DNA from 4 places in the Lysinibacillus capsici genome. Region 3 is predicted to be linked to each of the others. Evidence: riboswitches for the same ligand, from Rfam matches in the RefSeq annotation. Region 3 holds a riboswitch; each other region holds the start of a gene.
What was found. A riboswitch is a leader RNA that binds a small molecule or an ion and turns the genes downstream of it on or off. The one in region 3 is predicted to bind S-adenosylmethionine.

Region 1 (5,416 bases), 830 kb from region 3:
CGCTCTTAATGAGGGCTTTCTTTGTGTTGTTATGCCAATTCAACACAAAGGGGTGAATTATCAATGGGTAACTTAACACATGTTTATACGTTACAAAATATCTCTTATGCAATTCAATCATCAAAAAAATTATTGATTAGTAGTGATTTCTATACACTTTTCATCGTAATGAATGGTAGTGGAAAACTAGAAATAGATCATGACACCATTCATTTTAGTGAAGAAAAGTGCATATTGATACCGCCAAATAACACGGTTAGTATCCACATTCAAAGTGAGCACCTTTGTTTTTATCAATTACAATTCAACATTGTCAATCTCAGCAATAGTCAGAATTCATATAGTCATTTTACAAGTATCATCGAACGACATCTTCTCCCCTTTTCACAATGTCATAGACTGCTAGAAGTCATCTATCAGAACCGGTTAGCGGAGCATGAACACACGATTTTTGAGCAGCATGTGCACTTTCAAGAGCTGATGTTATTGCTCTTACATCAAACCATACCCAAGCAGATGCAAAAAAATGATCGCCAATCTGTTGAGCAGTCCATTAACCATTTACATAAACATTTTGAAAAGGAGTGGACAGTTGAGCAGCTAGCACAGCTAGCTGACGTACCAAGGTGGAATTATACGCGCATTTTTAAAGATATTACGGGACAAATTCCCCTTCACTATTTAAATAACATACGTATTGAAAAAGCTAAGCAACTATTAATGACAACAAATGATCGAGTATTTGAAATTAGCCAATCTGTCGGATTTAATAATGAGTATTATTTCAATCGTCGTTTTAAAGAACATGTCGGCATCTCTCCAGGACAATATCGAAGAAATCAAAGCAGCCATCTACGTGTATTTGCACCATTCTTAGAAGATTTCTTTGTTGCGCTTGGGATTACGCCAATTGCTCAATTCAGTCATGCAAAATGGGGAAAACAAGACTATTTAGGTCTACAGGAAGTGCCAGATATCGATGTACAAAATAGAGAAATGGATCGACTCCTTTACTATAAGCCGACTTTAATTATGCTAGATTCTGGTGTAGAGCGTTGGGAATCCTTTCACCATTTAAATGAGGTAGCCCCCGTCTGCCATCTCTCACACCCTGGAGAGAATTGGCAATCTACTTTATTTAAAATTGCAGATCTAACAGGAAAAACCTCCTTGATGCAAGACGTAATCCTACAATATGAAGATAAAGTACAACAAGCAAAAGGAATTCTTAGCAAATCTGTTTATAGGCAAAGTGTGGCATTTCTCCGTATTTCAGCCATTGGCATTACTCTATACGCGGGCCCTGAATGTGGCTATACGGGCCCCATTTTATATCGTGACTTAGGTTTAATGCCACATTCACTAGTATGGAGTATTCCGCACAATCAACGTAAAGCACAACTGACATTTGCTCAATTGTTGCAATTAGATGCTGATCATTTATTTATTACCTTTGATAAACAACATTCCATTTATGAAAATGAGGAACGTGCTATTTTAAAAACTCCTACTTGGAAAAACCTAGCTGCCGTTAAAAGCAACTGTGTCTATGAAGTAGACTTTTTAACATGGATGAATTATGGCATTTTATCACATAGTAAAAAAATTGATGATGTCTTGAATGTACTTGGCTAAAAGGAAGCTTACTTTAGCTTCCTTTTTAAATGTTTGTCCTAAACATTGCACTGCTAATAACACCGAAAGCCGTTTGGCTACATAAGATAAGGTATCAGTTATAGGATAGGAGGAATGACCTTGTATTACAATCCTTATCCGTATTTTGTGCATCCCTATCATTATCCAACATCGCCTATCGCTAATCATTTTACCACTAGACCCTTTTCGCAACATCTAGCAATGCCGACCAATAATCCTTTTCCACCTATCGATACACACAAATTAAAAGCTTCAGCATCACGGATAAAGGCGATGATGCAACAAGCCCAATTACTTACGGATAAAATAGATAGCTCCCAACAATTCGCACATGATTTAATGAATGCTGCTCAACTTTCAAATAAAACAGAGGTTGAAAAATTAATCACATCAACAGGCATTACGGTGAAATTTGAAACAAACTATACACCAGACAGTTTTAGAATACGTCTTATTGATCATGATTGTTGTGGAGTCACCTTAAATTTGAATTGGTGAAAATTCCTAGTGAACTTGTAAACTATAAAAAACTATGCTAAAGTGTTTGTATTGTTATTTCTGAAAATTCTTATATTACTTTTCTTATCAAGAGAGACGGAGGGATTGGCCCGATGAAGTCTCAGCAACCAGCTAACAGTATGGTGCTAATTCCAATTGGCAAAATGATCAGCCTTGAAGATGAGAAGAAGAACTACCGTTGTTTCAAGCAGGAGTCCTCTTCTATTAGGGGACTCCTTTTTATTTACCACTATTTTTTACAGAAAGCAGGGAAATCGATGTCGAATGAACTTTTGCAAGCATTGGAATTATTAAAATCGAAACAGTGGGTTGACTTAACACATACTTTCGGCCCTAATTCACCACATTTTTTTATGTTTGAGGACGCTAAATTTGAAACATTATTTTCTCATAAGGATGGTTTCTTCGCTCAACAATTCACGTTCCCTGGTCAATATGGCACACATATCGACCCACCCATTCATTTTGTGCGAGATACTCGCTACTTAGAAGAATTAGAACTAAAAGAGCTTGTTCTCCCCCTTGTTGTTATTGATAAATCACAAGAGGCTGCGAGCAACCATGATTTTACATTAAGTGTAGAAGATATTCTTAATTTTGAGGACAAGCATGGAGAAATTGAATCAGGAACATTTGTTGCATTACGTACAGATTGGAGTAAGCGCTGGCCAGATAAAGAGGCTTTCAGTAATAAGGATGCAGATGGACATAACCATATCCCTGGCTGGGGTTTAGAAGCTTTACAGTTTTTACTAACAAAACGTAAGGTAAGCGCAATTGGTCATGAAACATTCGATACAGACTCTGCTGCTAATTTTCGTAAAAATGGCAAGCTAGATGGCGAATATTTTGTGCTTGACCAAGACACCTATCAAATTGAGCTAATGACTAATTTAGACAAGCTACCTGCGAAAGGCGCTATCATCTTCAATATCGTACCTAAGCCAGAAAAAGCATCTGGCTTCCCTGTGCGCTCATTTGCTATTTTGCCATAACATAAAAGTCGGTATAGCGTATACCGACTTTTATGTTTGTCCATTTCTTTTTTTGAATAAAAAGTAAGCAATAAGCATCCCTACAATAAATAAAAGGATAAGATAGATACTATAATGAGTTAAATAGTATCCAACAAATCGCCATTTCTCTCCAAGCATCTCTCCTAATGATATAAATGTGAACGTCCAAATAAATGCCCCTATATAGGCAAAAAGCGCAAACTTTCTATAAGGATAATTATTAATAGCCGCAATATATGCTGTCAAATGGCGTACTCCTGGAATAAAATAGCCAATTAATAATAGGGTAGGTCCTATTTTTGTAAACATCTTTTTCGTAAAGTCAATTTTTTGCTCTGTAATATGAATTCTAGGGCCATATTTCTGCAGTAACGGTAAGCCAAAACGATAACCAATATAGTAGCTTAAGGTAATGCCTCCAACCGCACCAATCATTGCACTGCCCAAAGCAGGAATGTGTTCAAGACTTTCTCGGTAAACACTATAGCCTACATAAGTTAGAAACACCTCATCAGGAAGTGGCACCCCAACAATACCTCCAATTAGAATCACGATAATCCCAAAGTATCCGTAATGTTCAATTAGAGACTGCACGTGATGTGCCATAAATCATCCCACCTAAAATTTATTAAAATCTACCTGCTATATATAGTGTAACCTCAGCGCTCTAAATGACTTGAAGCTGACGTAAAGCAAAATTGATACCGCCATCCGTAGATTTCTTTGTAACAAAATTGGCAGCTCTTTTTAGAGCTTTACTACCATTTCCCATAGCAATTCCTACTCCTACATACTCCAACATATCAATATCATTATCCCCATCCCCAAAGGCAATCGCATTCTTAGGGTCAATATTAAAATAATCAAGCACCGCTTTAATAGCTATAGACTTCGAAACATCCTGCTGTAATACATTCACAATATAAGGATGCCAACGCTGTAAAAATATATTCGAAAATTGGCTAGTATATCTTTTTTCTGCCAGCTCATCCGCATATAAACACATGAGAAAAACCTCTTCATCTACAATTCTTTCATTTATAAGTGGAAAATCCCGTAAAGATAAAGTTTCTTGCATCGCTCTTAAAGCTACTGGACTTTGTATGCTATTCATGGATAGCTGCTCTGTAAAAAATGTTAGGCTATGCTGCTGTTTCTGTGCAAAAGCCTGTACATTGTGGACAATTTCTTTGGCAATCGGAGTTTTATGTATGACAAGTTCCTTATGTTTCACATAGGCTCCATTTGCTGTAATAAAGGTTTCAATCCCCAGCGCTTTTAACTCATAGCACATAGATAAGGGTCTTCCAGTAGCCGCTACAAGATGGATTCCCTTTTCTTGCAATAGTTGAATAGCTTGTTTTGTACTTTCTTCCACACAGCCATCCTCGTAATTAATCAATGTGCCGTCTACATCAAAAAACACGATATTACACTTCATTTTGAGTATCTCCATTATAGTTATTTAGAACCAATAAAATTAAATTTATAATTTTTCTCGCTTGAAATATGTGAAAGTATTTTGACAAAATTTAAGTAAACTATACAACTTCCATTTACACCACCGATAAAAACTATTACAAGCGTATTTATAATAATATTTAACTAAAAATTCCTTGAATATTTTTATTTTAATAATTCTAAAGGAGTATACCAAAGAACACAAAATTGTTAAAATAAAAGATAATAACTTAAATACATTGAACGATAAAATCTTACGTATAAATAGAACAAAAGAAATAAAAATTTAGAACACGCAAAGGAGTTGATTCTTATGGCATTTAACATTTACTACTATGAAAGTAGTGTTGATTGTAAATTTTGCAAAAAGCAGTTTACAACATATAAAGTTCGCCCTAATCGATATAAAATTATCGAAGAACAAACGGATTTCATGCCTGTTTACGATGGTCTAAACCCTTTGCTATATGAAGTTGCTGTATGTCCACATTGTGGCTATGCCTACCATAAATCTATGACACGAACATATGGACCTTTCATGCTACTCATTGATGAACTATACATTAAAGAGCTCCAGAAACCTATGGATATCTGTCAGGAACGTACAATTGATAATGCCATTATCAGTTTTAAGCTCGCCTATTTAGTATCCCGTGCGTCAATGGAAGAATCTCTTTTAATGGCGAATTTCGCTTTAAAAATTGCTTGGCTCTATCGATTAAAAAAGGACGAAGAATCCGAAAAGCGTTATCTTTTTGCAGCTA
Region 2 (5,416 bases), 540 kb from region 3:
CAAAAAAATCACTCGATGTGTCTACACTGGCTGAAAACCAAGCACTTGAGGGTCGCGAGCGTTTAAAAAATCAATCACAAAATATGCTCAATATTAGTCATTCTCTTCATGATATAGAAGAAAATATTGAACAATTATCAGGTATGTCTAAGGAAATGGAAACAATCATGAGTGTTGTGACCAATATTGCGAATCAAACAAATCTATTGGCTTTAAATGCTGCAATTGAAGCAGCACGTGCTGGGGAAGCGGGAAAGGGCTTTAGTGTAGTGGCCGATGAAGTACGTAAATTATCAATTCAGACAAAAGAATCTGTTACAGCAGTGGCTTTGTTATTGAAAAAGACAGGTGAACGAACAGAGAAACTAGAGTATTCTTTGACAAATATTCAAGATGAAGTTGCAGCAGGTGAAGAAAATATGTTACAAACTGAAGGCCAATTTACGAGTATATTGGGAGCCATGACAGAGGCAAAAGATCAAAATGAGTGTATGGCAACAAAAATACAAGCAATTGTAGGCATATTAAGTGAATTAGGCACTTCATTTACTGAGGTAACAAATTCAGCAGAAAAATTAGCGAGCTTTGCGCAAAATTTAAAAGGATAGACTATTAACAACATCCTATTTTTTATGTTTTTAGACGTAATAAACACTATAGTACCTATTAAAATGTTTGTTGTGAAGCCATCGTTATAGAGGATCAATCTTATAGAGATTCAGAAAGTAAGAGCTATTTCACTGAAGAAATAGCTCTATTTTTGCTAAATTTGTAAAGGGTTTAACGTAATTTTCAATGAAAAAAAGATTATACTGTAGAAAGAATGAATAATAGGGGCGGTTATGATGAAAACAGTTGTTGTTTTAGGCGGCGGTATTACAGGACTATGTACAATGCATTATTTGCAACGTCAAGTAAAGGAACATAATTTAGATGTTCGTCTAGTGCTTATAGAAAAAAATACATATTTAGGAGGCAAATTATATTCAGCACATGAAAAAGGTTTCATCATGGAAACGGGTGCTGATTCTATTGTAGCCCGTCATCAAGGCGTTATGGAACTCGTGCGGGAACTTGATTTTGAGGCGGAACTAGTTTACAACGAAACAGGTATTTCTTATATTTATACGAATAATGAGTTACATGCTATTCCGGCAGATTCAACTTTTGGAATACCGATGAGTTTAGCATCCTTAGAGGAAAGTACACTTATTTCCGAGCAAGGAAAAAAAGAAGCGTTGAAGGATTTAACATTGCCAAACAATAGCTTCACAAAGGAAAGTTCAATCGGTGAATTTTTAACTTACTATTTAGGAGAGGAACTGGTGAAAAATCAAATTGCACCAGTCCTTGCAGGTGTTTATTCGGGAGATTTACATCAGCTTTCTATTGGCTCTACTTTACCGTATTTGATTGATTATAAGAATGATTATGGAAGTATTATTAAAGGCTTTGATGCGAATCGTGAGCAATTTGTTAAAGCAGCGAACAAAAAATTTATATCCTTTAAAAAAGGTTTATCTTCTTTAATTGATCGACTTGAACAAACCTTATCCGATGTAGAAATTATCAAGGGTGTTACTACTTTAAATGTTCAAAAACAAGATAAGAAATACACTATTTCCTTAGCTAATGGTGAAATTATTGAGTCAGATTATGTCGTTTTAGCATTACCGAACGATACTGTCCAAAATCTGCTACAGGATGAATCTTTAAACCGCTATTTTGATCGATTTACGACAGCATCAGCGATTACTATCTATCTAGGTTTTGATGTGCCAGATGCTAAATTGCCAGCAGATGGAACAGGTTATATTGTTTCCCATAATTCAGACGTTACTTGTAATGCAGCAACTTGGACTAGTCGTAAATGGAAGCATACATCGAAAGAAAATAAATTACTTGTGCGACTCTTTTATAAGAGCATCAATCCAGCCTATGAGCAACTACGTGCCATGACGGATGAAGAATTGGCAGCAGTTGCTTTAGAAGATGTGAGAAAGAGCCTAGGAATAGAAGAGCAGCCAACCGTTATGAATGTAACAAAATGGATTGATCAAATGCCTAAATATGATCTAGCGCATCGTGAGGCATTACAAGGGTTACTACAAGAATTACATGAGAAATATCCTAATTTATCGATTGCAGGGTGCTCATATTTTGGCGTAGGTATTGGTGCTTGCATTCAAAACGGGAAAAAAATTGGCGAAGAGCTTGCAAAGGAACTTGCCAATTTCTAAGTTTTTAAGTGAAAAAAAACTTTGTTATGTGAAATAGTCTTGACTCATTCGTCAGTAAACGATATGATTCTTTTAATTATTTAAAAAATTCATACTTAATTCTTATCAAGAGAAGCAGAGGGACTGGCCCATTGAAGCTTCAGCAACCAACTTTATTGTCAGGTGCTAAATCCAGAAGACCGTTGAGTCGAAGATGAGAAGGAACAACAATGATGAATCGTTAAAGCCTTCTTTTTTTATGAAAGAAGGCTTTTTATTATATAGAGACATAGGAAGAGAGGCTAATTTTATGGGATTGCTTGAAAGGTTAAAAACGCATGTATTGACGGCAGACGGTGCAATAGGCACAGTGCTATACGGCTATGGATTGGAGTATTGCCATGAGGAAATGAATGTTCAGAGACCCGAGTTAATTGAAAAGATTCATAGAGAATATATTGCAGCTGGTGCTGACATCATTCAAACGAATACGTACGGTGCAAATGCCATTAAATTAGCTCGCTATGGATTAGAATCACGTGTTCAACAATTTAATGAAGCTGCTATCACCATCGCAAAACGAGCAGCGGCTGATGGCGGTCAATTTGTTTTAGGAACAATTGGTGGTATTCGGGGAATTCGTAAAAGTGATGCAACCTTGGATGAAATATTAGCGACTATTGAAGAACAAGCAAGAGTCTTACTTGCAGGGAATCCAGATGGCCTTTTACTTGAAACTTATTATGATTTTGAAGAATTAACAGCAACCTTAAAGATGCTACGAGAAAAAACAAAATTGCCGATTATTGCACAAGTTTCTATGCATGAGCCTGGTGTTTTACAAAATGGGGTGTCTTTAAATAATGCTCTCCATGAGCTTGAAGTCTTAGGTGCGGATATTGTTGGTGTCAATTGTCGACTAGGTCCACACCATACAATTCAGGCATTTGAAGGTGTAGAACTTCCTCATAAGGCATTTATGTCGGCCTACCCGAATGCATCACTTCTGGACTTAGAGGATGGGCGTGTCGTTTATGAGTCAGAGGCTGATTATTTTGGTCGAGCGGCTGTTGAATTGCGTGATCAAGGTGTGCGCTTAATAGGGGGCTGCTGTGGTACAACACCCAAACATATTGCAGCAGCAAAGAAGTATTTAGAAGAGTTATCACCGGTTCAGGAGAAGCATGCGAAGCCTAAAAAGATTGAGATTGTTCGGGAAGCGGAGCCAACAAAGTATGAGCCTCTTCATGAAAAAGTTAAACGTGAACGCTCTGTCATAGTAGAGTTGGATACACCTAGACATTTAGAGATTGACGGGTTCCTTGAAGGAGCAAAGCAATTATATGATGCAGGTGCAGATGTAGTTATGATGGCAGACAATTCATTGGCCTCTCCACGTATTAGCAATATTGCAATGGGCGCATTGTTGAAGAGCTCACATGGTGTACGCCCACTAACTCATATTACATGTCGAGACCGTAATTTAATTGGTCTACAATCTCATTTAATGGGGTTAAATGCTTTAGGTATTCATGATGTGTTGGCCGTTACGGGTGATCCAACGAAAGTAGGAGATTTCCCAGGTGCGACAAGTGTTTATGATGTATCTTCCATGGAGCTAATCCAATTAATTAAGCAATTAAATGAAGGGGTCTCTTTCTCAGGTAAGCCACTTCGTAAAAAAGCAAATTTTTCAGTTGCTGCTGCATTTAATCCAAACGTCCGTGTGTTAGAACGTGCTGTGAAACGCTTGGAGAATAAAATTGAGCATGGGGCAGACTACTTCATTTCTCAACCAGTATATACGAAAGAGAAAATTGTAGAGATTTATGAGGCAACAAAGCATTTACAAGCTCCCATTTATATCGGTATTATGCCTGTTACGAGTTATAAAAGTGCTGAATTTTTACATCATGAAGTGCCAGGTATCAAATTATCTGAAGATGCCTTAACAAGAATGAAAGCATGTGGAGAAGATAAGGAAAGGGCGACATTGGAAGGGATTTCCATAGCAAAAGAATTAGTAGAAGTGGCTACGCAATATTTCAATGGGATTTACCTTATTACACCATTTTTACGTTACGATGTGACATTAGAGTTGATGAAATATATAGAGCAATTGGATGAACAGAAAAAAGGAGTAAGTATACATGGCTAAGCACTCGATTGAAGAGCAATTAGAGAAACGTATTTTAATTCTTGATGGCGCGATGGGAACAATGCTACAAAATGAAAATTTAGCAGCAGAGGATTTTGGTGGCGAGGAACTTGATGGCTGTAATGAAAATCTTGTGCTTACTAGACCAGATGTCATTGAAAAAATTCACCATAAATACCTAGAGGCAGGCGCAGATATTATTTGTACAAATACATTTGGTGGGACGCCTCTTGTGTTAAATGAATATGATCTTGGCACAAAAGCAGAAGAAATTAATAAGCGTGCAGTGGAAATTGCTCGCCAAGCAGTGGATCGTTATTCCACATCGGATTGGCCACGTTTTGTCGCAGGGGCTATGGGGCCAACAACAAAAACGTTATCAGTAACAGGTGGTATTACATTTGATGAGCTAGAGGAAAATTTTTATGTACAGGCAAAGGCATTAATTGAGGCAGGAGCCGACGTTTTGTTATTAGAAACAAGTCAGGATATGCTCAATGTCAAAGCAGGCACACTTGGCGTAAAGCGCGCTTTTGCATCAACGGGAAAAGAGCTACCCGTCATGATTTCAGGAACAATAGAACCGATGGGTACAACGCTTGCAGGGCAAACAATCGATGCCTTTTATATTTCGATCGAGCATATTAAACCATTATCAGTTGGCCTAAACTGTGCGACAGGACCTGAGTTTATGACGGATCACATTCGTTCATTAGCAGAGCTTTCAACAGGCTATATTAGCTGTTATCCAAATGCTGGCTTGCCAGATGAAGAAGGGTGTTATCACGAATCACCAGAATCGCTATCGCAAAAATTAAAAGGTTTTGCAGAAAAAGGTTGGCTTAATATTGTAGGTGGATGTTGTGGGACGACACCGGCTCATATTGCAGCCATTCGTGAGGTCTTAAAAGATGAAAAACCTCGTCAATTACCGGAAAAAACACATGGTCATGCGGTATCAGGAATTGAACCATTATTGTATGACGATTCTATGCGTCCATTATTTATTGGGGAGAGAACAAATGTAATCGGCTCTCGT
Region 3 (5,416 bases):
CCTGTGCCTACACGTCCTGATAATGCGATAGACATTGCTTGGAAAGAGGATATTCCCTTTTCCGATTTCTCCCCTTTAAACATTAAAACAAACATATCTTTAATGTGCCTTACCTGTAGGAACCTTGTGATAATTGAGAAAAATAACCCAATCAATAAGATACCATAAATAAACCATGGTCCCCATAAAATACCATTCAACTTCTCCACAATTACATCCATTTTACCCCTCCAATTTAAAATACCTTACTTTAGTTCATTATAGTATTACACTTTTCAGAAAATTACAATATTATTTTTGAGTAACAATATTTAAGTAAGTAACCTAGTAAATGGAAGGGTATAAACCTATTTAATTATATAACCAATTCTTCGAAGAGCATTATTAATAAAGTCTCGTGTATACATAAAAATCTCTTCGCGCTCTCCCTCATGAAATAAATTATGATAACAATTTGCCCATTCTTTAAACTGAAATTCTGTGAATTCCTGTTGATGAAGCCAATTTCGGGTGTGGCGAGTGTCCGTAATTTTATCCTTCTCAGCTGTCATAATGAGCATAGGCATATTTGGCATTTCACCTTTAGGCAGCATCACTAAATTTTTCATCATCTGCTGAAGCTCTCGGTACCATTTCACAGAAACAACCGACATGAGCGGTACCTCATCTTTCATTTCTTCTCTGCCTTCAACACTACGCGTTAATTTCTCTAATGTAATATCATGTGTTAGTTTCACATTGGCTGTTAACGCACTTAGACTTGTTAAAGCATTTGTTAATTTACCTGGTAATAGCTTTAGTTGCAACCAAGGTGATGTTAAAATAATGCCTGCACATTCATATTGTCTCTTTTGCAGTGTATGGAGGATTAATGTTGCACCTAGTCCATGACCTATTACAAAGGTTGGTAAATTATATGAAAAAGCATTCTCAATCAGGTTTCTTGTATACTTATTGTACAATTTGAAGTCTTCATCATGGACTCGAGCAAACCTTGCATTACCCCCATGATTCGGTAAATCCCCCATGACTATGTGGAAGCCTTCTAATCTTAATTTTTCTATCAGCCATGCATACCAACGGTGATTTTCATAAGCACCATGAAGAATAGCAATCACAGCTTTTGCTTGTCCATCAGCTTCCCATTTCCACATTTACATAGTCCTCCTAAAAAATAATTACACTTTGATTATATCGAAATAAATAGCATATTTTAATTTTATATTTCCATAAAGTTGCGTATTTGATACGATAATACTACATTATAGAAAGAAAAGAGGCGATTTTCATGATTTATCCATTTAAAGATAAAACGCCAAAGATCGATCCGTCTGTTTTCATTGCTGATTACGCAACTGTTACGGGCGACGTAACAATTGGCGCCGAAACAACCATTTGGTTTAATACGGTTATTCGTGGTGATGTTTCCCCAACGATTATCGGTAAACGTGTCAGTATTCAAGATCTTTGCTGTTTACACCAAAGCCCAAAATATCCGCTCATTATTGAAGATGAGGTAACAGTTGGACACCAAGTCACTTTACATAGTTGTACAATTCGCAAAAATGCCTTAATTGGTATGGGATCCATTATTTTAGACGGAGCTGAGATTGGAGAAGGTGCATTTATTGGGGCAGGAAGCCTAGTACCTCCTGGTAAAGTCATTCCTCCAAATAGTCTAGCATTAGGTCGTCCAGCAAAAGTTGTCCGAGAATTAAATGCTGAGGATAAAGAGGATATGGAACGCATCGTACGAGAATACGCAGAAAAGGGTCAATATTATAAATCAATTCAGAAATAAATAATCTACACAAAAAAATTAATACCAACGAAAAAATCCCTCGCGTTTTCGTGTACCGAATACGTTCACGAATCCTAGCGAGGTATTTTTTATAAAAAAACAAAAGGAGCAATATTGCTCCTTTGTTTATTAATACATTAGAATAATTTTTTAATGACTTCATTACTTTAGTTCAATAGTTTATAAACGTGCTTTTTCTCGTAACGCGTCTGCTTTATCAATTTGCTCCCATGGTACATTTAAATCTGTACGACCAAAATGTCCATACGCAGCAGTTTGTTTATAAATTGGACGACGAAGATCAAGCATTTTAATGATACCCGCTGGGCGTAAATCGAATAGCTCGCGTACCCATTCAACGATCTCGCTTTCTTTCACTCTACCTGTTCCAAATGTATCGACAGCAATCGAAACAGGCTGCGCAACGCCAATCGCATAGGCAAGTTGCACTTCAGCACGCTCTGCTAAGCCAGCTGCTACGATGTTTTTCGCTACATAACGTGCTGCATATGCCGCTGAACGGTCTACCTTGGTTGCATCCTTACCTGAGAAGGCACCACCACCGTGACGTGCATAACCACCGTATGTATCAACAATGATTTTACGTCCTGTTAATCCAGCATCACCTTTTGGTCCACCAATTACAAAACGGCCAGTTGGATTGATAAAGTATTTCGTATTAGCATCTAATAATTCACTTGGTACAACTGGTGCAATAACAAATTCTTTTAAATCTGCTTGAATTTGTTCAAGTGTTGCTTCTTCATCATGCTGTGTTGAAATAACAATTGTATCCACGCGAACCGGTACATTATTGTCATCATATTCTATCGTTACTTGCGTTTTACCATCAGGACGTAAATAGGCAAGTTCACCGGATTTACGTACTTCTGTTAAACGGCGTGCTAATTTGTGTGCCAAGCTAATTGGTAATGGCATTAGCTCTGGTGTTTCATTACATGCATAGCCAAACATTAAGCCTTGGTCACCAGCACCAATTGCTTCAATATCTGCATCTGTCATAGAGCCTTCACGTGCCTCTAATGCCTGATCAACACCTTGAGCAATATCAGGTGATTGTTCACCAATAGCCACAAGCACCGCTAAGTTCTCAGCATCAAAGCCATATTTACCTCGTGTATAACCAATTTCAGCTACAGTGTCACGAACAATACCTTTAATATCTACATAAGTAGAAGTTGTAATTTCTCCTGCTACTAATACTAATCCTGTTGTTACAGTTGTTTCACACGCTACACGTGCATTTGGATCTTCTGCTAAAATAGCATCTAAAATGGCATCCGAGATTTGGTCACAAATCTTATCTGGATGTCCTTCTGTTACACTCTCTGATGTAAACAGTCGACGGTTTGTCATTTGGTTTTCCTCCTAAATACTCTTACAATAAGTAGTTGTGTATGAATACGGTACTCATTACCCATGTCAAGTCCGCTCCTAAGGATTGAACTCTCAAGCCGTTACTGCTGCTTTTAACACGAGGATTTCGAAAGATCCGTCATTATAATAAGGAAAGAACTACATATACTTACCTTTACATTAATTTTTAACAATAAAAAAATCCTTTTCTCACGTTACTTTACATGAGGAAAGGAATAATGACTGCGTAACCTTTCACTCTTATCGTTCAAGGGATGTTCCCTTGCATCAGGTTGGCACCAACGCATGTCGTGAAATAGTTCATGCAGGTTGCCGGGTTTCACAGGGCCTGACCCTCCACCAGCTCGGGATAAGAGTATCCGTTCAATCTCATGTTACTGAAAAGGTCGAACGTTGTCAAATATTTTCTTATGTATTACTGTATAGAAAGGAAAGAACTTATTACACAAAAACTTTTCATACTTGGATGATGATGTAAATAGAAGCAAATTAATCCCTACAACATACCTAGCTACTTGTGGTAACATATGTGTGGCTCAATTTTCATGCCTAATTACAGTAGGATTGATGGTATTCTCCTCGAAAAACATTATTTTTTGTCAGTTTATTGAAAAGTGGTAAAAACTCTAAAATAATTTCTTAATTAGTATAGATTATTTAAGCAATTGTGTTATACTATTTTTGAAATTAAGAAAAAATCCCTCTAAATCAAGGGAATACTATAAAAAAGGATGGTATTTAATCGATGAATTCAGTAGAAATTGCAAACGAACTGAAGGAATTATTAAACGGCGGTAACATTAATGTTCAACTTTCAGTACCACAATTAGCAGAAAAAGCTACATCTCGTGGTGAAGCAATGTTAACAGTAGATGGCGCAGTTCGTGCAGAAACTGGCAAATACACTGGTCGTTCACCTAAAGATAAATATACGGTAGAAGAAGAAAGCACAAAAGATCAAATTGACTGGGGTAAAGTAAACCAACCAATTTCTTCTGAAGTGTTCGATAACCTATATGTAAAAGTAATAAAATATTTAAAAGAACGTGACGAGTTATTTGTATTCAAAGGCTTTGCAGGTGCTGACAAAGATTCACAATTAAGCATTCAAGTTATTAATGAATACGCATGGCACAATCTTTTTGCTCATCAATTATTTATCCGTCCAACAGCAGATGAATTAGCTTCTCATGTTGCTGACTTCACTGTCATCTCAGCTCCTAACTTTAAAGCAGATCCTGCGGTTGATGGCACTGCTTCTGAAACATTCATCATCGTATCACTTGAAAAGAAAATTATTTTAATTGGTGGTACAGAATATGCTGGTGAAATGAAAAAATCTATCTTTGGTATCATGAACTACTTATTACCACAACAAGGTATTCTTTCAATGCACTGCTCAGCAAACGTTGGTGAAGCTGGCGATGTGGCGTTATTCTTCGGTCTATCTGGTACTGGTAAAACGACGTTATCAGCTGATCCTGATCGTAAGCTAATCGGTGACGATGAACACGGTTGGTCTGATAATGGTGTGTTCAACATTGAGGGTGGTTGCTATGCAAAAACAATCAACCTTTCTGCTGAAAAAGAACCAGAAATCTACAATGCAATCCGCTTCGGCTCTGTATTAGAAAACGTAGCTGTTGATCCAGAAACTCGTATTTGTGACTATGACGATGGTTCACTAACAGAAAATACACGTGTAGCTTATCCAATCCAATACATCGAAAATATCGTTGATCCTTCTGTTGCAGGTCATCCAAAAACAATCATCTTCCTAACAGCTGATGCATTTGGCGTGTTACCTCCAATCAGTAAATTAACAAAAGAACAAGCAATGTATCACTTCCTAAGTGGGTTCACTTCTAAACTTGCTGGAACTGAACGTGGTGTGACTGAGCCAGAACCAGTATTCTCTACTTGCTTCGGTTCTCCATTCCTTCCGCTTCCTGCAACAGTATACGCAGAAATGTTAGGTCAAAAAATTGACGAGCACGGTGCACAGGTATACTTAGTAAACACTGGTTGGACTGGTGGCGAATATGGCACAGGTAGCCGTATGAAACTTTCTTACACACGTACAATGGTCCGTGCAGCAATCGATGGTAAATTAGCAGATGTTGAAACAACACAAGATGCTGTGTTTGGTTTACACATTCCAACAGCAGTTGAAGGAGTACCTTCAGAAGTGTTAAATCCTCGTGAAGCTTGGGCAGA
Region 4 (5,416 bases), 140 kb from region 3:
AAAAATTATCAACAATGGCTTCTCAATTGTATGCTTCTGAATCATTAAACTATCGTACTGTTGGACTATTTGAGGATCGCTTAAGCCAGTTAAGCCTGGAAGAGCAAAAGCAAGGAAAAGTAATTGCAGGTGCGATCGCCGAATATGCGATTGAATGCTCTATTGCCAAAGTATTCGGTTCAGAAACATTAGACTATATTGCTGATGAAGCTGTCCAACTTCATGGCGGTTATGGCTTTATGGCTGAGTATGAGGTAGAGCGTATTTACCGTGATTCTCGTATTAATCGAATTTTTGAAGGTACAAACGAAATTAACCGCATGATTGTACCTGGTACATTTATGAAAAAGGCGCTAAAAGGTGAGCTGCCATTATTACAAGTGGCTCAAAATTTACAGCAAGAGCTGCTTATGCTAATGCCAGAGGAAATCGGTACAGAGCCGTTAGCACAAGAAAAATATTTAGTGAAAAATGCCAAGAAAATTGCTGTCTTAGCTGCAGGCTTAGCAGCCCAACGCTTTGGTGCAAAGCTTGATCAAGAGCAAGAAGTATTGGTAAACATTGCGAATATAGCTAACCAATTATTTGCAATGGAATCAGCTGTCTTACGTACAGAGAAGGCAATTGCTCGTGACGGTGTTGAAAAAGCACATCAAAAATTGCTATACACACAAATTTTCTGCCAAGAAGCATTCGCAGAAATCGAAAAGGAAGCAAAAGACACAATTCTTGCATCAGCAGATGGCGATGCAGCCCGTATGACATTATCTGCACTGCGTAAGCTAACGCGTAATAATCCATACAATCTAATTGTGAAGAAGCGTGAGGCTTCCGTTAAATTAATTGATGCTGAAAAATATATTGTTTAGTGCAAATTTAACCTAGCTATCTGCAAAAGATAGCTAGGTTTTTTTATATGAGATGGATAATCGTAAAAGGAGCGGATAAATTTGCACAACTGGTGGATAAACTTACAATAAAGAGTGAAGTTCACCATTCAAAACAACTATGATGGTATACTACAGAAAAAGACAGAAGAGGAGCATTGTAATGACGATTCAATTTTTCCATTATCCGAAATGTACAACATGTAAAAAGGCACAGAAGTGGTTAAATGAGCATGAGGTTTCCTATGAAGAGGTACATATCGCAGAGCAACCTCCCACTAAAGAAGAATTAACAGCTATTTGGCAGGCTAGCGGACAGCCTTTGAAGAAATTTTTTAATACCTCAGGTATGAAATATCGTGAGCTTGGCTTAAAGGACAAGTTAGCCGAAATGACGGAGGATGAGCAGCTTGAGTTATTAGCTTCAGATGGTATGTTAATTAAACGTCCCATCGTCACAGATGGAAAAAAAGTTACTTTAGGTTTTAAAGAAGTAGATTTTGAGCAAGCTTGGAAATAACCGTATTAAACCTTGTATTTAGAGGAGAAGTATGGCACACTGAAAGTGAATATATTACATATTTATGGAGGGGTTTTTTGCATGAGCACACCTAAAGACTTACGATACTCTGAAGAACATGAATGGGTAAAAGTAGAAGATGGAAAAGTACGTATTGGTATTACTCACTTCGCACAATCTGAATTAGGAGATATCGTATTCGTTGAGCTTCCACAAGTTGGCGACGAAATCAAAACAGATGATCCATTCGGTAGCGTAGAATCAGTAAAAACTGTTTCTGAATTATATGCACCAATCTCAGGTACTGTAGTGGAAGTAAATGCAGATTTAGAAGATAGCCCAGAATTCGTTAATGAATCACCATATGAAAAAGCATGGATGATCGTTGTTGAGCCTGCTGATGCATCAGAAGTTGAGAAACTAATGACAGCAGAGCAATACGAAGAAATGATCGCTGAATAAGACAAGCCATAATCGAAAAACGTCGGCAACTACCGGCGTTTTTTGTTATATAATGACTTATAAGTGGGGATCTCTAAATGGAGGTGGCGTAATGTTCGAGGGAAAATGCTTGATAGTAGAAGGGCGTTCAGATAAGCTACAAATTGAGCCTATTTTGAATGAGAATGTTACAATACTATGTACGAATGGTACAATTGGTGTGCATCAATTAGAAGAACTACTGGATCCCTATGAGGGCTGTGAGCTATTTACTTTTTTTGATGCAGATACTTCTGGGGATAAGCTACGTGCATTAATGGACAGACATTATCCAGAAGCTGAGCATCTGCGCACAATGCCAACATACAAGGAAGTAGAAACGACACCAAGAAAAGTCCTAGCGATGATTTTACTGCGTGCACATTTTTCAATCCATAATGAATATATTTTGTAAGGTTGCGTGAGTAAATGGAAGAATGGTCAACAGAGCAGTGGGAAACGGCTAAACAGTCGGGAGAGAGAACTGCATTTTATTTATATACACCGATGTGTGGAACATGTGCAGTGGCATCTAAAATGATGTCCGTTATTGAACAATTACTGCCACAGCTACAAATTGGGAAAGCAAATATCAACTTTTTGGAACACATTGCCTATGAGCATCAAATTGAAAGTGTTCCATGTCTACTCATCAGTGATGGCGGAAAAGTGACAGAAAAAATTTATGCCTTTCAATCCGTACCATTTTTATATGAATTGTTAAAAAAATCAATTGACTGAACTTTACTAGCGTGGTAAAGTATCAAATATATTACTAAAACATTAAATATATCGAACTCTTATGAAGAGTGGCGGAGGGAAGTGCCCTATGAAGCCCGGCAACCATCACAATGTGAAAAGGTGCCAAATCACTCAAAGATTTTTCTTTGAAAGATGAGAGAACGGTTTAACGTATCATACGTGACCCCTTCTACTTGTCTGTGAGTGAAGGGGTTTTCTATATGAGAAAAGGAGTATTCGCTATGATCCAGCTTCAAAATATTACAAAGAAATACAAAACAGCAAATGGCGAATTAACGGCAGTCAAAGACGTCAACCTTACTATTAATAAAGGTGAAATTTTTGGCATTATCGGCTATAGTGGTGCTGGTAAAAGTACCATGATTCGTTTATTAAACGGTTTAGAGAAACCGACAGCAGGAACAGTAACGGTGAACAATCAAGAATTTTCATCGATAAAAGGGCAAAAGCTTAGAGCGGCTAGACAAAAGGTAAGTATGATTTTCCAGCATTTCAATTTACTTTGGTCGAGAACAGTTGCCGAAAATATTGCATTCCCTCTAGAAATCGCAGGCTTCCCAAAGGCTCAACGTGAAGCACGTGTGAAGGAATTGATTGCCCTTGTAGGCTTAGAAGGGCGCGATAAGGCATATCCATCCCAGCTTTCTGGTGGACAAAAGCAGCGTGTTGGAATTGCACGTGCATTAGCGAATAATCCAGAGGTTTTACTATGTGATGAGGCGACTTCCGCACTCGATCCTGAAACAACGGATGCTATTCTTGATTTACTCGTAGATATAAATGAACGCTTAGGCTTAACGATTGTCCTGATTACCCACGAAATGCATGTCATTCGCAAAATTTGTCATCGTGTAGCGGTGATGGAGGCAGGCGAAATTGTGGAACGTGGTGAGGTATTGCAAGTCTTCCAAGCCCCACAGGCAGCTATTACTAAGAAGTTTGTATCTCAAATTACAGACACTAAGGAAACACAAGATACGGTAGCACAAATTAAAACAAACTATCCAACTGGGCAACTTGTCAAACTTATTTTTGTTGGTGAAAAAACAGAACAGCCTGTCATCTCACATCTTGTGAAACAATTTGATGTAGAAGTAAGTATTGTTCACGGAAATATTTCGCAAACAAAAAATGGTGCATATGGTACATTGATTGTGCAAATTGATGGCTCTCAGACAAACGTCACTGAAGCCCTTCGTTATTTAAATACAGTGGAAGTACAGACGGAGGTGATTGAAAATGCTAACTAATCTCTTTCCGAATGTAGACTGGGAAAATATGTGGCAAGCTACGTATGAAACATTATACATGACAGCTATATCAACGGTTGTGACATTTATTCTTGGGTTAGTCATTGGTATTGTTCTATTTTTAACTAGTCCCAATCAGTTATGGGCAAATAAAATCGTTAACTTTTTAACAGGATCACTCGTAAATATTTTCCGTTCCATTCCATTTATCGTATTAATTATTTTATTAATTCCATTTACGAAATTTTTACTAGGTACAATTCGAGGAGCGAATGCGGCGTTACCTGCATTAATTATCGGTGCAGCACCGTTTTATGCTCGTATGGTATTAATTGCGTTACGTGAAATTGATAAAGGTGTGATTGAAGCAGCTCGTTCAATGGGGGCGAAAACTTCTACAATTATTTGGAAAGTATTGGTTCCTGAATCATTACCAGCCTTGATTTCTGGTATCACTGTAACGGCTGTTGCTCTTGTAGGTTATACTGCGATGGCAGGAATTATTGGTGCAGGGGGTCTTGGTAACTTAGCTTTCTTAGACGGCTTCCAGCGAAATCGCCAAGATGTGACATTAATGGCAACTATTTTGATCTTAGTAGTCGTATTTATTATTCAATGGATTGGTGATTTAATTACCGAGAAAATTGATAAACGCTAGCAAGAAAAAGAGGTTATTTCGGTTCTTACCGCTAACATATTTTAAACAAATAAAAGGGAGTGTCATAAATGAAAAAGTTATTAGCAGGATTATTTTTATCCATACTTGTACTAGCATTAGCAGCTTGCGGTACAGATAAAAAAGAAGATGAAAAATCAGCATCAGGTGATCAAACAGATAGCAAAGAAAATGTAACATTAAAAGTAGGTGCTTCTAATACACCACACGCAGTCATTTTAGATAAAGCAAAACCGATCTTAGCTAAAGAAGGCATTGACCTTGAAATTGAAACGTATACAGATTATGTTCTACCAAACCAAAATTTAGAGTCAAAAGATATTGATGCAAACTATTTCCAGCACATCCCTTATTTAGAGCTACAAATTAAAGACAATGGCTATGATTTCGTCAATGCAGGTGGCGTTCACATTGAACCAATCGGTATTTACTCAAAAAAATATAAAACGTTAGAAGACCTGCCAGAAGGCGCAACAATCTTACTTTCTAACTCAGTATCTGACCATGGTCGTATGCTGTCATTATTAGAGGCTAAAGGCTTAATCAAATTAAAAGAAGGCATTGATAAAACAGCAGCAGAATTAAAGGATATTGAAGAAAATCCTAAAAACTTTAAATTCGATGCAAACACTGCACCAGAAATGCTTGTACAAATGTACGAAAATGATGAAGGCGATGCAGTGCTTATCAATTCTAACTTTGCCATCGATAACGGATTAAACCCAATTGAAGATGCTATTTCTCTTGAAGATAAAGAATCTCCATATGTTAACATTATCGCTGTACGTGCAGGTGATGAAACAAAACCTGAAATTAAAAAATTATTAGAAGTATTAACATC

Region 1: it holds a riboswitch for S-adenosylmethionine, as region 3 does, so the genes downstream of both, LCP48_RS22000 (cyclase family protein) here and metK (methionine adenosyltransferase) in region 3, are expected to answer to the same signal.
Region 2: it holds a riboswitch for S-adenosylmethionine, as region 3 does, so the genes downstream of both, LCP48_RS20525 (bifunctional homocysteine S-methyltransferase/methylenetetrahydrofolate reductase) here and metK (methionine adenosyltransferase) in region 3, are expected to answer to the same signal.
Region 4: it holds a riboswitch for S-adenosylmethionine, as region 3 does, so the genes downstream of both, LCP48_RS18555 (methionine ABC transporter ATP-binding protein) here and metK (methionine adenosyltransferase) in region 3, are expected to answer to the same signal.

Annotation. Positions count from the first base shown of each region.
Region 1 is NZ_CP084108.1:4,439,971-4,445,386, forward strand. It holds gene LCP48_RS21990 (helix-turn-helix domain-containing protein) at 64-1,635, shown strand; gene LCP48_RS21995 (YuzC family spore coat inner layer protein) at 1,750-2,154, shown strand; SAM riboswitch class I at 2,236-2,341, shown strand; gene LCP48_RS22000 (cyclase family protein) at 2,433-3,170, shown strand; gene LCP48_RS22005 (DedA family protein) at 3,201-3,797, opposite strand; gene LCP48_RS22010 (Cof-type HAD-IIB family hydrolase) at 3,859-4,632, opposite strand; gene LCP48_RS22015 (DUF2225 domain-containing protein) at 4,966-5,416, shown strand, end outside.
Region 2 is NZ_CP084108.1:4,143,767-4,149,182, reverse strand. It holds gene LCP48_RS20535 (globin-coupled sensor protein) at 1-608, shown strand, start outside; gene LCP48_RS20530 (protoporphyrinogen oxidase) at 846-2,240, shown strand; SAM riboswitch class I at 2,340-2,440, shown strand; gene LCP48_RS20525 (bifunctional homocysteine S-methyltransferase/methylenetetrahydrofolate reductase) at 2,530-4,377, shown strand; gene metH (methionine synthase) at 4,370-5,416, shown strand, end outside.
Region 3 is NZ_CP084108.1:3,607,966-3,613,381, forward strand. It holds gene LCP48_RS17685 (alanine/glycine:cation symporter family protein) at 1-221, opposite strand, end outside; gene LCP48_RS17690 (alpha/beta hydrolase) at 348-1,154, opposite strand; gene LCP48_RS17695 (gamma carbonic anhydrase) at 1,289-1,801, shown strand; gene metK (methionine adenosyltransferase) at 1,982-3,178, opposite strand; SAM riboswitch class I at 3,437-3,555, opposite strand; gene pckA (phosphoenolpyruvate carboxykinase (ATP)) at 3,945-5,416, shown strand, end outside.
Region 4 is NZ_CP084108.1:3,743,724-3,749,139, reverse strand. It holds gene LCP48_RS18580 (acyl-CoA dehydrogenase family protein) at 1-869, shown strand, start outside; gene LCP48_RS18575 (arsenate reductase family protein) at 1,051-1,407, shown strand; gene gcvH (glycine cleavage system protein GcvH) at 1,489-1,869, shown strand; gene LCP48_RS18565 (toprim domain-containing protein) at 1,961-2,302, shown strand; gene LCP48_RS18560 (thioredoxin family protein) at 2,317-2,628, shown strand; SAM riboswitch class I at 2,685-2,788, shown strand; gene LCP48_RS18555 (methionine ABC transporter ATP-binding protein) at 2,871-3,899, shown strand; gene LCP48_RS18550 (methionine ABC transporter permease) at 3,889-4,557, shown strand; gene LCP48_RS18545 (MetQ/NlpA family ABC transporter substrate-binding protein) at 4,626-5,416, shown strand, end outside.